Regions from separate parts of the Phycicoccus sp. M110.8 genome, predicted to be linked through region 1. Evidence: riboswitches for the same ligand, from Rfam matches in the RefSeq annotation. Region 1 holds a riboswitch; the other holds the start of a gene.

Region 1 (4,822 bases):
CTGGGAAGCGGACAAACGCGTACCGTGTCCGTGGTCGGCGGCCTCAGCGGAGTCCCGTCGACCGGGGTCAGCGCGGTGGTCCTCAACGCCACCGTGACGGGGCCGACCAAGTCGTCCTACCTCACCCTGTGGCCGGCGGGTACGACGCGTCCCACGGTGTCGACGGTCAACTTCACGGCCGGCCAGACGGTGGCGAACCACGCGACGGTTCCCGTGGACGGCTCCGGCCGGATCTCGATGTTCAACTTCAGCGGCTCGACCCACGTGCTGCTGGACGTCGTCGGCTACTACTCCAACGGGGCGCTGCAGCGCGCCACCCGGTACACGCCTGCGACCACGCCGACCCGGATCGCGGACACCCGCGGCGGTGGCGGCGTCGCGCCCAGACCCCTGGGTGCGGGCGAGGCCCGGCTGTTCGAGGTCGCCGGGCTGGGCGGCGTGCCCGCCGGCGCGACGGCGGTGGTGATGAACGCGACCGCGGTGGCACCGACCAAGGCGGGGTTCCTCACGGTCTACCCCGCCGGGTCGGGCCGTCCGACCGCCAGCAACATCAACTTCACCCCTGGCGCGAACGTCCCGAACCTCGTCACGATGCCCCTTGGCACCGGGGGTGACGTGATGGTCTTCAACAGCGGCGGCACCACGCACGTCATCCTCGACGTGGTCGGCTGGTACCAGGGCGGGGACCCGGGTCCCGGTGCACGGATGAACAGCATCACCCCGGCTCGTGTCGCTGACACCCGTGGCGCGCAGGGACCCATGCTGTCGGCTGGCGTGCCCCGCCTGTTCCAGATGCGCGGCCAAGGCGGTATCCCCAACGACCTCAAGGTCACGGGTGTCGTCCTCAACGTCACGGTGACGGGGCCGACCGGCAGCGGCTACGCCACGGTCTACCCCAGCGGAACCTCGCTACCCACGGCCTCGAATCTCAACTACCTCACCGGTCAGACGGTCGCAAACCAGGTCATAGCGCGCGTTGGTTCGGACGGCAAGATTGCGGTCTACAGCCAGCGGAGCGCCAACGTCGTCATTGATGTGGTGGGCTGGCTGGGCTAGTCCACCAGTGACAGAGGACGGACCCGTGATCTCTCTCGCGGGTCCGTCCTCTGCGTCCGGCCGAGGCGACATGTCCACTCCGGCCTCCTCCAAACGGATGAAGCTCCACCGCGATCGGCCAGTTCGATGCCGAGACACTTCCCATCGAACATTCAACAGCGCACCCTGAACGTGCGTCTGGCGGGGCCTGCGCCGGCGAACCGACCACGAGTTCGCCGGCGCAGGGGCCACGGAGCGGACAGCACGTCTCGCATGGCGGGAAGCTCCCCGCAGCGGTGGCCCGGACCGGCTCGCCCCGGCTACCGTCGACGACCAAGGTCATGAGTGTCAGCGTCAAGCCCCGGCTCGCTGACCAGCAACCCTCCTCCGCGGTGGGGTGCTCCGGGTGACGACCGGGCCGGCTGCGCCCGCTGCCGGCAAGCGCGGACCCGCGAGCGCCGGGTCCCACCGGACCCAGGAGGCCCTCGCATGTCGATCGCGACCACCGACCAGACCCGCGGTGACGCGGACACGACGACCGCGCGACGCACCGCCCCGCTGGCGCACGCCCGCAGCCAGCACCTGCGACCCGTGCCGGACGTCCGGACCACCGAGTTCGCCCCCCTCGGCGAGACGGGCGCCCTCCCCGCCGTCGTGTCCGAGCGGCTGCTGGTACCGACGCTGACCGGCGTCGTCGACTACGCGAACTTCGACCACGCGGCGTCCACCCCGGCCCTGGTCGGCGTCAAGCAGGCCGTCGACACCGCGCTGCGGACCTACTCCTCGGTCCACCGGGGCAACGGCTGGGCCTCGCGCGTGACGTCGTCGTGGTACGAGCAGGCGCGCGCCGAGGTCGCGGCCTTCGTGGGTGCGCGCGAGGGCGACGAGGTCGTCTTCACCCGTAACAGCACCGACTCGTTCAACCTGCTCGCGCGCTGCCTGCCCCGCGACACGGCAGTGTTCGTCTTCGAGTCCGAGCACCACGCGGCGCTGCTGCCGTGGTCCGCCCGACGCACCCACCGCCTGCCCGTGCCCGGGAGCGCGGCCGACGCCGCCGTCCTGCTGCGCACCGCCCTGCGCGAGCACCCCGCCCGGCACCGGCTCGTCGTCCTGGCGGGCGCCTCCAACGTCACCGGTGAGGTCTGGCCCGTCGCCGAGCTCGCGCGGATCGCCCGCCGGGGCGGCGCGCGGGTCGTCCTCGACGCGGCCCAGTACGCCCCGCACCGGGCGGTCGACCTCGCGGCGCTCGACGTCGACTGGGTCGTGCTGTCGGGGCACAAGCTGTACGCGCCGTTCGGCACGGGCGTCCTGGCGGGCCGCTCGGACTGGCTGGACGCCGCCGCTCCCTACCTCGCCGGCGGCGGCGCCACCAAGGCCGTCACCGACCGCGGTGTCGTCTGGCAGCGGGGCGCCGCCCGGCACGAGGCGGGCAGCCCCAACGTCATCGGCGCCATCGCCCTCGCCGCGGCATGCTCGGCCCTGCGCGCCCACCGTGACGCCGTCGAGGCGCACGAGCGCGCCCTCGGCCGTCGGCTGCTCGAGGGCCTGGCCGCGATCGAGGGCGTGCAGGCGTACTCGATCTTCGGTCCCGACCACGACCGGGTGGCCGTCGCGACGTTCACCGTCGACGGGCTCGACTCCTCGCTGGTGTCCACGGCACTGTCGGCCGAGCACGGCATCGGGGTGCGCGACGGCAAGTTCTGCGCGCACCTGTGCGTCGACGCGCTGCTCGACGACGTGGACGAGGAGGCGCCGACGACCGCGGTGCGGGCGAGCGTCGGCCTGGCGACCACGGCCGAGCACGTCGAGCGGCTGCTGTCGGCGGTCGCCGAGCTCGCTGCCGACGGTCCGGCCGCCGAGTACGTGCACGGCCCGTCGGGTTGGGCCCCGGTCGTGGACCCGCGCGCCCTCGACGTCGCCCGCCCCTGGTAGCCGGTCAGCCGGCACCGCCGCACCGTGCCGGGCCACCCGGCACACCCGCCTCCACCGCAAAACGGCGGTTGCCCGGCTTCCCGCGGGTTGTTGTCCCGCGGGTTGCCGAGCAACCGCCGTTGTGCGTGGGTATTCCGGGTGCTGCCGGGCCGCGCGCGAGCGGGGCCCGGCGTGGGTCAGGCCTGGATGACGACGGGGATGATCATCGGGCGACGGCGGATCTTGCCACCGACCCAGCTGCCGACCGCCCGGCGCATGACCTGCTCGAGCTGGTAGGACTCGGTGACGCCCTTGCCGGTCGCCTCTGCCAGCGCCTGCTCGATCTTGGGCCGCACCTGGTTGAAGATCTCGTCGTCCTCGGCGAAGCCGCGGGCCTGGATCTCGGGGCCGGCCGCGATCTTCCCGGTGGCGGCGTCCATGACGACGATGACCGAGATGAAGCCCTCGTCGCGCAGGATGCGCCGGTCCTTGAGCAGCGCCTCGTCGAACTCGCCCACCGACGACCCGTCGACATAGGTGTAGCCGCACGGGACGGCGCCGACGATCCGGGCCCGGCCGTCGACGAGGTCGACGACCACGCCGTCCTCGGCCACGACGATGTTGTCGCGGTCGACTCCGGTCTGCTCGGCGAGGGCGGCGTTGGCCACGAGGTGGCGCCACTCGCCGTGCACCGGCATGACGTTGCGGGGCTTGACGATGTTGTAGCAGTAGAGCAGCTCGCCGGCGCTGGCGTGGCCCGAGACGTGCACCTTGGCGTTGCCCTTGTGCACGACGTTCGCGCCCAGGCGCATGAGGCCGTTGATGACGCGGTAGACGGCGTTCTCGTTGCCGGGGATGAGCGACGACGCGAGCAGCACGGTGTCGCCCTCGCCGACGTCGATCCGGTGGTCGCGGTTGGCCATGCGGGACAGCGCCGCCATGGGCTCGCCCTGCGACCCGGTGCAGATGAGGACCACCCGGTCGTCGGGCAGGTCGTCGAGCTTCTTGACGTCGACGAGCACGTTGTCGGGGACGTGCAGGTAGCCGAGGTCCGCGGCGATGCCCATGTTGCGGATCATCGACCGCCCGACCATCGCGACCTTGCGCCCGGACTTCTCCGCGGCGTCGAGGACCTGCTGGACCCGGTGCACGTGCGAGGAGAAGCAGGCGACGATGATGCGGCGCTCGGCGTGCCGGAAGACCTTGTCGATCGCCGGCGCGATGTCGCGCTCGGGCGTGGTGAACCCGGGCACCTCGGCGTTGGTCGAGTCGGTCATGAACAGGTCCACGCCCTCCTCCCCCAGCCGGGCGAACGCCCGCAGGTCGGTGAGGCGGCGGTCCAGCGGCAGCTGGTCCATCTTGAAGTCGCCGGTGTGCAGGATCGTCCCGCCCGGCGTGCGCACGAAGACGGCCAGCGCGTCGGGGATCGAGTGGTTGACGGCCACGAACTCGCAGTCGAAGACGCCGAGCCGCTCGCGCATCCCCTCCTTGACGCCGAGCGTGTACGGCGTGATCCGGTGCTCCTTGAGCTTGGCCTCGACCAGCGCGAGGGTGAGCATCGAGCCGACCAGCGGGATGTCGGGCTTGCGCCTGAGCAGGTACGGGACCGCGCCGATGTGGTCCTCGTGACCGTGGGTGAGCACGATCGCCTGGATGTCGTCGAGGCGGTCCTCGATGTACTCGAAGTCGGGCAGGATCAGGTCGACGCCCGGGTGGTGGTCCTCGGGGAAGAGCACGCCGCAGTCGATGACGAGCAGCTGCCCGGCGTGCTCGATGACGGCCATGTTGCGGCCGACCTCGCCGAGGCCGCCGAGGGCGACGATGCGCACGCCGCCGTCGACGAGCGGAGCGGGTGCGGTCAGCTCGGGGTGGGGGT
Region 2 (4,822 bases), on a different contig from region 1:
CCCTGGTCGAGGTCGGCGATGATGTCGTCGACGTGCTCGATGCCGACTGCGAGCCGCACGAGCCCGGGCGTCACCCCGGCCGCGAGGCGGTCCTCGTCCGGGCCCTGGGAGTGCGTCGTCGACGCCGGGTGGATCGCCAGCGAGCGGACGTCGCCGAGGTTGGCCACGTGGCTGTGCAGCTGGAGGGCCTCGACGAACCGCTTGCCCGCCTCGACCCCGCCCCTGATCTCGAACGCGAGCACCGCACCGGCACCGCGCGGCGTGTACTTCTTCGCCTTCTCGTACGACTCGTGGTCGGGCAGCGAGGCCCAGACGACCCGCTCGACCTGCTCGTGGCCGCCCAGGTACTTCGCCACCTCGTGGGCGTTCTGCAGGTGGCGCTCGATCCGCAGGCTGAGGGTCTCGATGCCCTGGGCGATGAGGAAGGCGTTGAACGGCGAGACCGCTGCGCCGAGGTCGCGCAGCAGCTGGACCCGGGCCTTGAGGATGTAGGCGAGGTTGGCACCGAGCGGGCTGCCGACGCCGAGGTCCCGGGCGAAGACGAGCCCGTGGTAGCTCTCGTCGGGGGTGTTGTAGCCGGGGAAGCGCTCAGGGTCCTTGGCGAAGTCGAACGACCCGCCGTCGACGATGACCCCGGCGATGGTGGTGCCGTGGCCGCCGAGGTACTTCGTCGCCGAGTGCACCACGATGTCGGCGCCCCACTCCAGCGGGCGGATGAGGTACGGCGTCGCGATCGTGTTGTCGACGACCAGCGGCACGCCCGCCTCGTGGGCGACCGCCGCCACGCCCTCGATGTCGAGCACCTCGGACTTGGGGTTGGAGATGGTCTCGCCGAAGAAGAGCTTGGTGTTGGGCCGCACGGCCCGGCGCCACGACTCGAGGTCGTTGGGGTCCTCGACGAAGGTCACCTCGAGGCCGAACTTCGGCAGCGTGTGCTTGAGCAGGTTGTACGTGCCGCCGTAGAGCGACGGGCTGGCCACGACGTGGTCGCCGGCCTCGGCGATGTTGAGGATCGCCAGGGTCTCGGCCGCCTGGCCCGACGCCACGAGCAGGGCCCCGACGCCGCCCTCGAGGGAGGCGATCCGCTGCTCCACGGCGTCCTGCGTGGGGTTCATGATGCGGGTGTAGATGTTGCCGAACTCCTTGAGCGCGAACAGGTTTGCCGCGTGCTCGGCGTCCTTGAAGACGTACGACGTCGTCTGGTAGATCGGCAGGGCGCGGGCCCCGGTGGCGGAGTCCGGCTCCTGGCCGACGTGGATCTGGCGGGTCTCGAACGACCAGTTGGTGCTGCTCATGGGAACCTTCACTCTCGTGTGCCGCGGGACGCGGCCTCGGCGGGTCCGTCGCCGACGGTGGAGTGCTGGTCGCCACCGCCGGAGGCGGTGCGGGACACGTGGTGGGTCTCCCGCGCTTGCGCACGGCGGGAGCCGTGCGCCTGGTCCTCACCCGGGGCACCCCACCGCGGAGGAGGGTTGCCGGCCAGCGAGCCGGGGCTTGGCGCTGGCACTCATGACCTGTCCGAAGGCTACGCCGAGCCCGCCACGGGCCGGGACACCCGTCTCTCATCGCGGACGGCCCCGACCACGCGGTGGTGGTCGGGGCCGTCGGTCGGGCAGGCAGACCGCGCTAGGGGATCATCCAGCTGAGCACCGCGGTCGACTGCAGGAAGACCAGGACGCACATGAACGCCACGAAGGCGACGCTCCACCCGATGACCCTGCGGAAGATGTCGCCCTCGCGACCCGACATGCCCACGGCCGCAGCGGCGATCGCCAGGTTCTGCGGGGAGATCATCTTGCCTAGGACGCCGCCGGAGGAGTTCGCGGCGGCCATCAGGGCCGGGTGCAGCCCGGCGTCCTTGGCGGCGGTCACCTGCAGGGCGCCGAACAGCGAGTTCGACGAGGTGTCCGACCCGGTGACCGCGACACCGAGCCAGCCGAGGATCGGCGACAGCAGGGCGAACGCGCCGCCCGCACCCGCCATCCACGTGCCGAGGCTGGAGGTCTGTCCCGAGGCGTTCATGACGTAGGCCAGACCCAGCACGGCCATGACCGTGACGATCGCGGCAGCGAGCTGCTTGAGCGTCGTGCCGTAGGCCCGCAGCGCCCTCGCCGGGGAGATCCCCAGCACGGGGATGGAGACGATCCCGGAGATCAGCATCAGCGTGCCCGCTGCGGCGAGCCAGTTCAGCTTGAACTGCGGGATCTTCGAGGCCTTGCCCGACGCGCTCTGCAGCCCGTCGAGACCCGGCCAGTTGAACACCTTGGTCGGTGCGTCGAGGGCGTCCTTGATGCCGGGCAGCTGCGCCACCACGAAGACGATGATGATGATGAGGTACGGCGCGTAGGCCTTGAACACGTCGGAGCCGCGGTCGTGCGCGGCCTCGTCGCGGGCCCTCATGGTGGTGAGGTCCTCGGCGCCCGCGTCGCTCTCGGTGTGCACCGGGCGTCGACGCCCGTGGTGCCGGTCGCCGTGCTGGTCGTCGCCCTCGGCCGCCATGGCAACGGTGGCCGAGCCCCGGGAGCTGCGCGAACCGGCCGCCACGACCTCCTCCTCCTCGACAGCCGACTCCACGTAGTGCTCCTTCGGCTGCCAGACGCGCAGCAGCAGGACGACGGCGAGCGCGCTCGCCAGCGAGGCGACGATGTCCGTCAGCGGGGTGGAGATGTAGTTCGAGGTGACGAACTGGGCCACGGCGAAGGTGATCCCGCAGGTGAGCGTCGCGGGCAGGGTCGCCCGGACCCCGCGGCCCCGGTCGATGATGAAGACCAGCGCCATCGGCACGAAGACGCCGAGCAGCGGGGTCTGCCGCCCGACGATCTGCGACAGCGTGTGCTCGGGCTGCTGGCTGACGGTCGCCAGGGTGGTGATCGGCACGGCCAGCGCGCCGAACGCGACCGGCGCGGTGTTCGCGACCAGGGCCACGACCGCTGCCTTGAGCGGTCGGAAGCCCAGGGCGATGAGCATCACGCTCGTGATGGCGACGGGTGTGCCGAAGCCGGCCAGCGCCTCGAGCAGGGCGCCGAACGAGAAGGCGATGATGACGGCCTGGATCCGCTGGTCGTCGCTGATGCTCGCGAACGAACGGCGGAGCACGTCGAAGTGCCCCGTCGAGACCGTCATGTTGTAGACCCAGATCGCGTTGATGACGATCCACATGATCGGGAAGAAGCCGAAGGCCGCGCCCTCGATGCCGCTGGACACGGCCATGCCGACGGGCATCGAGTAGGCCCAGATGGCGATCACGATGGAGACGAGCAGGGCCGCGATGCCGGCCTTCCACGCGGCGAGCCGCAGGCCGCCGAGCAGGATGAAGATGGTGAGCAGGGGGAGCATGGCCACGAGGGCCGTGAGGAACAGGGAACCACCTACGGCGTCGAGTACCGGACGGAACATGCGTTCACCTCGGGGTGTGAGGGGGGATGTGTGGGGGGTCGTCGTTTCCGGCGGTGTTGCGGGGAAGGAAGCCCTCGGGTCAGGCCTGCGGCGACCTCCCTCGTGTCACGCCGAGGTCCTCGGGTGACAGTCCTCGGATCGAGGCATCGAGCACCTCGATGGTGTGAGCCATCGCCATCGCGGCCCCGGCCCGCTCCAGCGACGTCCGGACCTGCATCAGGCAGCCCGGGTTGGCGGTGACGAGCAGCTCGGCGCCGGTGGCGACGACGTTGGTCGCCTTGCGGTCGCCCAGCTCACGGGCGGCCTCGGGCTTGAGGAGGTTGTAGATGCCCGCGCTGCCGCAGCACAGCGACGCCTCGTTGATCTCCCGCAGCTCGAGGCCGGGTATGCCGCGCAGCAGCTCCCGCGGCTGGGCGCGGATGCCCTGGGCGTGGCCGAGGTGGCAGGCGTCGTGGTACGCCACCGACACCTCCAGCGGGTGCCGCGGGGCCACGGGTCCGGCTTCCGCGAGGATCTCGCTGACGTCGCGGACGCGGTCGGCGAAGGCCCGCGCACGGTTCGCCCAGGCGGGGTCGTCGGCGAGCAGGTCGGCATACTCCTTCATCGCCGAGCCGCAGCCCGCGGAGTTCACGACCACGTGCTCGACGCCGGCCCGCTCGAACTCCTCGACGAGGCTGCGGGCGAAGCCTGCGGCCTCCTCCTCGCGGCCGTTGTGGGCGGAGAGTGCACCGCAGCACCCCTGCCCGGGCGGCGCGACGACGTCGAACCCCTCGGCGGCCAGCACTCGCGCGGTGGCGGCATTGACCCCCGGGAAGAACTCGCGCTGCACGCAGCCGAGCAGCATCCCGACGGTCCCCCGCTTCGTGCCGCGCGCCGGCGTCAGGGGCGGCACGTCCTCGCGTCGGCCGAGGGGCGGGGGCAGCGACTCCATCGCGGCGAGCTGGGGCGAGATCCGTTGCAGCACACCGGACCTGCGGAGAAGTCGGGACAGACCCGACCGCTGGTGCAGCCGCAGCGGCCCGCGCAGGGCGCGCAGCCTGCGCGGGTAGGGGAAGAGCGCGAAGACCGCCTCACGGAGCGCGCGGTCGGAGGGCGAGCGGGTGGTGTTGCGCTCGACCTGGGCGCGGGTGTCGGTGATGAGCTTGTCGTACTGCACGCCGGAGGGGCAGGCGGTGACGCAGGACATGCAGCCGAGGCAGGCGTCGAAGTGGCCGACGACCTCGGGCGTCAGCGGCTCGCCGCCCACCACCTGCTGCATGAGGTGGATCCGGCCGCGGGGCGAGTCCATCTCCTCCCCCCACAGCACGTACGTGGGGCACGTCGGCAGGCAGAAGCCGCAGTGCACGCAGTCGGAGAGCAGCTCCTGCGACGGGGGCCGGTGGTCGTCGAAGTGGGGCCCGTCCAGGGCGGCCGCTCGCCGACTCCC

The links. Region 1 has a riboswitch for S-adenosylmethionine ahead of RKE38_RS01365 (aminotransferase class V-fold PLP-dependent enzyme). Riboswitches for the same ligand answer to the same signal wherever they lie in the genome.
Region 2: another riboswitch for S-adenosylmethionine. It lies ahead of RKE38_RS11780 (bifunctional o-acetylhomoserine/o-acetylserine sulfhydrylase); the one in region 1 lies ahead of RKE38_RS01365 (aminotransferase class V-fold PLP-dependent enzyme).

What each region holds. Positions count from the first base shown of each region.
Region 1 is NZ_JAWDIC010000001.1:276,572-281,393, forward strand. It holds gene RKE38_RS01360 (hypothetical protein) at 1-1,056, shown strand, start outside; SAM riboswitch class IV at 1,373-1,485, shown strand; gene RKE38_RS01365 (aminotransferase class V-fold PLP-dependent enzyme) at 1,525-2,967, shown strand; gene RKE38_RS01370 (ribonuclease J) at 3,144-4,822, opposite strand, start outside.
Region 2 is NZ_JAWDIC010000002.1:51,778-56,599, forward strand. It holds gene RKE38_RS11780 (bifunctional o-acetylhomoserine/o-acetylserine sulfhydrylase) at 1-1,295, opposite strand, end outside; SAM riboswitch class IV at 1,403-1,515, opposite strand; gene RKE38_RS11785 (L-lactate permease) at 1,627-3,396, opposite strand; gene RKE38_RS11790 ((Fe-S)-binding protein) at 3,476-4,822, opposite strand, start outside.